Regions from separate parts of the Clostridium chromiireducens genome, predicted to be linked through region 2. Evidence: riboswitches for the same ligand, from Rfam matches in the RefSeq annotation. Region 2 holds a riboswitch; the other holds the start of a gene.
What was found. Region 2 has a riboswitch for FMN ahead of D2A34_RS22645 (ECF transporter S component). Riboswitches for the same ligand answer to the same signal wherever they lie in the genome.

Region 1 (3,217 bases), on a different contig from region 2:
ATGCTACAGTTAAACTTATTCCATCTATTCCAATTGAGCCCTTATATATGATGTATTTTAAAACATCTTTAGGTGCAGATATGGTAAACCAAGTTCCATCGCTTTCTTCTTTTACTGAAACAATCTTACCAACACCATCTATATGCCCGCTTACAATGTGTCCACCAAGCCTATCACTAAGTCTTAAGGCTCTTTCAAGATTTAATTTATCCCCGACTTTTAAACTGCCTAAATTGCTCTTAGCTAAAGTTTCCCCCATCACTTCAGCTTTGAATGAATAAGATGTTTTCTCTTTAACTGTTAAACAGACTCCATTTGTAGCAATACTATCACCAATTTTTGTATCATCCAAAATATCATTACACTTGATTACCATAACTCCGAAACCATTACCTATATTAAACTCCTGTAACACTCCAACTTCTTCGATAATTCCAGTAAACATTCTTTCCTCCTTATTTTTAGTTATTTTTTTCTATATAACCTTCTATAACTAAATCTTCTCCAATTTTTCTATAAGTAGTATTCACCAATTTAACTGCTTCATTTATTTTAGAAAAACCTTTTCCAGCTATGCTGCTCTTACTAGTTTCTCCACCTAATATTTTAGGCGCTATATAAAAAATAATTTTATCTACAACACCTTCTTCTAACGCTGAAAAGTTTAACGTACCACCACCTTCAATAAGTATAGAATCTATTTTTTCTTTACCTAGCTCCTTAACAAGTTCCTTTAGATCAACTTTGTTATTTTTCTCTTGGACTTCTATGATTTGAATTCCTAAATCTATCAACATTTGTTTTTTACTTATGTCTGCAAGACGAGTAGTCACAATGATTGTATTTTTATCTTCATTTTTAATTACTTTTGAATCTAATGGTATTCTAAGGGTTGTGTCTACAATAATTCTTTTTAGGATTTTCTCATTATTAATTCTGCACGTAAGCTCTGGATCATCAGCTATAACTGTATTTACACCTACCATGATTGAGTGAACCCTATTTCTTAAATTCTGTGAATCCATTCTTGATTCTTCTGATGTAATCCATTTAGATTCTCCACTATAGGTTGCTATTTTTCCATCAATAGACATCCCACTTTTTAAAATTACAAATGGAGTTTTAGATGTAATATACTTAATAAAGATTTCATTCATTTTTCTGCATTCTTCTTCTTTAACCCCAACTAGCACTTCAATACCATGCTGTTGTAATTTTTCTATACTTTTTCCTGCTACTAATTCATTAGGATCTAACATTCCAATTACAACTTTCTTAAATTTTTTTTCAATGATTAAATCAACACATGGCGGTGTTTTTCCATAATGAGCACACGGTTCTAGAGTGACGTAAATTGTACTTCCTTCTACAGATCTTGTTGCATTTTTAACCGCATTTCTTTCAGCATGAGCCTCCCCATAACGTTCATGATATCCCTCTCCTATTATCTCTCCGTCTTTAACAATAACTGCTCCAACTAAAGGATTAGGATTTACCATTCCTATACCCATTTTAGCTAATTCTAAGGCTCTCTCCATATAACTAACGTCCAAGAATTCTCATCTCCCTTTTCCATATATTCATGCTAAGTGCATTTTAGCTTTTTATAAAAATTAATAATATATCTATATCTTTTAATTATTAATTATTTTTATACACAATAAAAAAACTCTGAAGTTCAAATCTTCAGAGTTTTTGGAATAATCATAATATATATTTTATTTATAATTAAAATTTCATTAGTAAGAATCTTTTATTATTAAATAAATAATAAATACAAGAATGTTTTAATTTTTATTAATTATTCTCAATTTACCTTGTTTAATATAAAAAGCCCTGAATTTACTGCAAATTCAGGGCATATATTCTCAAATAAATAATAACATCTAAAATTTTAATTTTAAATATAATTTATCTTATCACTATCTTCTTTCATCCAGACTTTACTGTCGGCTTCGGAATTTAACCGAATCTGCTAATTAAAGCTCGCGGGCTGTACCGCCGGTAGGGAAATTCACCCAACCCTGAAGACTTTTTATTAAATTTTCTACTTTATGGTACCACATTGCCATCCCAATGTAAAGTACTAGTTAAAATTTATCATATCAAAATCATTTTTCTTTTCTTTAACCCATTGAATCATATTAGAATCATCCCAAACTGCTAGTCCTATGTCAGCATATCTTATAGCTTCTTCTTCACTACCAAATCTAATACTGTGTGGCAGCGAACTTGGAACTCTTTTTTGTTTTAGTATGTATGGTATAACATGAGGGTTTCTCTTATACGCTCTTCTTAATGCATTTTCTGCCGCTTTAATTTCGTTTGTTTTATATAGTAATACTACTTTACTATAGTGTAAAGCCGCTAGATTATCCTTATCATATTTTTCTAGTAGTTCCTTCAATTGTGCATACCTTTTTTCAATCAATAGCCAATTAACTAATAAACTTCTAACCATTAAATTATCTTGCTCATTATATTTTAAAATATCAAAAGCTTGATCTATTGCTGATTCTTTTTCTCCGATTTTCCATAAATGAGTAGCTAAATTATATTTAGCACCAAAAAGTGGTTCAGCAATTTTTAGTTTAAAAAGTTCAGGTTGAGCATCTTCTAGATTATTTATTCTTAGCAGATTTTGTGCCGCTTTAACCGCTTTCTCTAAAAGCTCTTTCCTTTGAGTATCATTTAAACTAGAATCTTTTGATAAAATAATATATGCATCAGCACAATCTTCATATACGTCTAATGCTTCTTTTGCATATTTTGATCTATTTTTGTAATTCTTTTGTTTCCAAGCAAAATCTATAATCCTTTGTGACATTATAAAACTTTTGTGAACAGCAAATTTAAAAGGTTCCTTTTTTTCGTTTTCAGTGCTTTCATCTTTCTGAGCTAAATTACTTGCTGTTGCTGCTGCTTCTCTCTCAGCCTCTAACATACTATTACTTATTATATCTGTACTTTTACCTATTATCCACTGTTTACTTTCATTTGATAAACCCAATAGATTTTTTACTTCCTTTGATTTGCTAGAGCCTGTACTACTACTAACGCCAAACGCCTTATATAAATCAGTAGCTTTAATATATGGTTCTTCTTTTGAATCAAACAAGTTATTTATTGTTCCTATAGCGTGCACTATTCCAGCTGCCCATGAAAAGCTCTTTCCTTTTTTGAGTTGTTCCTCACAATCTTGGAATAATGTTTCTGT
Region 2 (3,217 bases):
TTAGAAAGGTTGCGGCATTATGTAATGTAAGTCATGCGGCACCTTATAAACATTTTAAAAATAAAGAGGAGTTAATTAGCGCCATATCAGATTATGTATTTAGTAATTTTGAGTATTCATTAAGCGAAATAGTAGAGAAATATAGAACTGATCCATATGAAAGAATTATTGAATTAGGAAAAAAGTATGTGATATTCATGGTAGAAAATCCGGATTATTTAAAATTTGCCTTTTCTCAAAATAATGAGTACGGAATAACTGTAGAGAATAATGAATTACAAAGCTCTGATTATGGTACATTCAATATTTTTAAAAATTGTGCAATTGATTTCTTGAAAAGTAAAAATGTAAAAGAGGAAAAATATATACAAGATATAATTGCTATGTGGGCAATGGTTCATGGTCTTGCAACTATGTTATCTAATAAGATGTTCATATATAAAGGAAATTATATTGAATTAGTTGAAGAAATATTAAGACAAAATATAACTTATTAATATAACTTATGTCATTAAAATCAATGAGTGAAAAAAATTAATCATAGTGACTTTGTCGGAAAAAAATGATATATTAATAAAAAATGGGCTTATTTAAAGTTGAATTTTTATTAGAAGGAAGGTTGATGTATTCATGTATGAAATGAAAGAAGAGTATAAAATTGGTATAGAACAGATTGATGAACAACATAAGAAACTTTTTGAATTAGCAGATAGGGCATATATACTATTAAAAGATGAGTTTGCAATTGATAAGTATGATAAAATAGTAGAAATACTAGACGAACTAAAGGATTATACTATTTTTCATTTTAAATCAGAAGAAGAATATATGGAGAGTATAGGTTATAAAAGGCTATTTACTCAAAAAATAGAACATGCAAAATTTATCGAGTCCCTTGAAAATATAGATTATAAACACATCGATGTAGATCAAGATGAAAGTTTAGTTAAAATTTTGAACTTTTTAAATGATTGGTTAACAGAACATATATTAAAAACAGATAAATTTATAGGACAATAATATATTAATTGAAATAGATATAAAAGTTAAGAATTAGTATATAGAAAAAGTATTGCATATTTTATTATATAATTATATAATAAAAGTAAATAAATATTATATCTTCAGGGCAGGGTGTGAATCCCTACCGGCGGTATAGCCCGCGAGCTTTATAAAAGCAGATTCGGTGTAACTCCGAAGCCGACAGTATAGTCTGGATGAAAGAAGGTAACCTATTAGGAATTAAGATTTTCTTTATTCTTATTTGTTTGAGTATATGCCCTGATGTATTTTGCATCAGGTTTTTTTATTTCCTTTTATAAATCAAACAATTAAGTTATATAAAGTGAGAAGGTTTGAAAAGATTAAGCCTAATAAGCTACCCCAAGAAGATAAACTTTTGGGAGGCGTTAAAATGAACGAAAAAACAAGTAAACTAATCAAAATTTCTTTATTATCAGCAATTGCAATTATTCTTATGTATTTAGATTTTCCAATAATACCTGCATTTTCATGGTTGAAAATCGATTTAAGTGATGTACCAGCATTAGTAGGGGCATTTGGTTTTGGACCTATAGCTGGAGTTATAATAGAATTAATAAAAAATCTTTTGATTCCACTAATAAGAGGAAGCCAAACAGGATTCGTTGGAGAAACTGCAAACTTTTTATTTGGTGCTTCATTAATATTACCTGCATCATTTATCTATTATAGAAATAAAAGCAAAAAAAATGCGATATTAGGAATGATCATTGGTGGAGTTGTTATGGAGATAATGGGAATAGTGGGTAACATATACTTATTATTACCGGCTTATGGAATGAAAATGCCAGCGGATATGTTACAAAGCTATATTTGGGCATTGCTAGCGTTTAATGGTGTAAAGGCTATTATGGTATCAGTATTAACATATATATTGTATAAAAAAGTGTCTGTATCAATTTTTAAGGCTGAGCCAAACTTTGGTGGATCAGGAAAGAAGACAAAAACTGTATAATAATAGTGTAGTTTATTAAAGGTTATAACAAGATTTTGAAAATTTTGTTATAGCCTTTTATTTAGTTTTAGTTCATATGTGATATTATTCACAACGCCTTTCTTTTTTACCAAGCCAAAACCAATATAATATTTCAAAATTATTATATTTTACTTAAAAATAAAAAATCAATATTAATTAATAATTAATATTGATTAATAAAGGATTATTTAGTATTATATTAATATAAAGGTATTGTAATCATTATTAACCAAAAGATAGGAGGAAATACTAAAGTTTATAAGAATATATAAAGCTTATAGATAATAACATAATGTATAGCAGAGTAAATAATAAGTAATAATAATGTCATATTATTAAAATTTAAAATGTTAGCTTTAAAATATTTCAACTATAAAGCTAAATATAGATGTGTTATTTAAGCAAAGGAATTATGATATAAATGCTTAATTAATATATATATTGGAAATAAAAATACGCACTTTAGTATGTAATTATTAATACAATATATATATTTGATTATATTATATAATTAATTTAAGGGAGGTTTTTAATATGGAGAAATATGTATGTACAGTGTGTGGTTATATTTATGATGAGGCAGAAGGTGATCCAGATAATGGTGTAGCTCCTGGAACAAAATTTGATGATATTCCAGATGAATGGGTTTGCCCGCTATGTGGAGTACCAAAATCAGATTTTGAAAAAGAACAATAATTTGTATTGTTTTTTATACAATAATAAGGATATAATTTTATAAGGAGAAATAAAACAGTAGCTTTAAGAACTGTTTTATTTCTAGGGATGTAACCATAAGGGGCTATCAAAATAATTATAAAAGTTTTGAAAGTCCCTTATTTATATAAATATTAATTAATAATGTAGTGCAACAATAACAAGCAGGAGAATGAGTAGTATGTTTACTGAAGAAAGACTTAACGAGATATTAAATATTCTAAATATACAGGGGAAAATAAAAGTCAAAGATTTGAGTCAAAAATTTAAAGTAACGGAAGATTGTATAAGAAAAGATTTGAAACAGTTAGAACATGCGGGAAAACTAAAAAGAACATATGGAGGCGCTATTCAAATTAGGCAGTCGTCCCAATTACATGATATTTCAGAAAGAGAAAAAGTCGATATTTCAACTAAAACTGAAATTGCCAAGAAAGCATTAGATCTAATAGAAGATAGGGAAACCATATTCTTAGATATATCTAC

Region 1: it holds a riboswitch for FMN, as region 2 does, so the genes downstream of both, ribD (bifunctional diaminohydroxyphosphoribosylaminopyrimidine deaminase/5-amino-6-(5-phosphoribosylamino)uracil reductase RibD) here and D2A34_RS22645 (ECF transporter S component) in region 2, are expected to answer to the same signal.

The regions. Positions count from the first base shown of each region.
Region 1 is NZ_QXDJ01000002.1:635,341-638,557, reverse strand. It holds gene D2A34_RS08220 (riboflavin synthase) at 1-445, opposite strand, end outside; gene ribD (bifunctional diaminohydroxyphosphoribosylaminopyrimidine deaminase/5-amino-6-(5-phosphoribosylamino)uracil reductase RibD) at 462-1,553, opposite strand; FMN riboswitch at 1,921-2,036, opposite strand; gene D2A34_RS08210 (DUF6398 domain-containing protein) at 2,087-3,217, opposite strand, start outside.
Region 2 is NZ_QXDJ01000007.1:116,087-119,303, forward strand. It holds gene D2A34_RS22635 (TetR/AcrR family transcriptional regulator) at 1-497, shown strand, start outside; gene D2A34_RS22640 (bacteriohemerythrin) at 631-1,020, shown strand; FMN riboswitch at 1,117-1,233, shown strand; gene D2A34_RS22645 (ECF transporter S component) at 1,415-1,996, shown strand; gene rd (rubredoxin) at 2,552-2,713, shown strand; gene D2A34_RS22655 (DeoR/GlpR family DNA-binding transcription regulator) at 2,913-3,217, shown strand, end outside.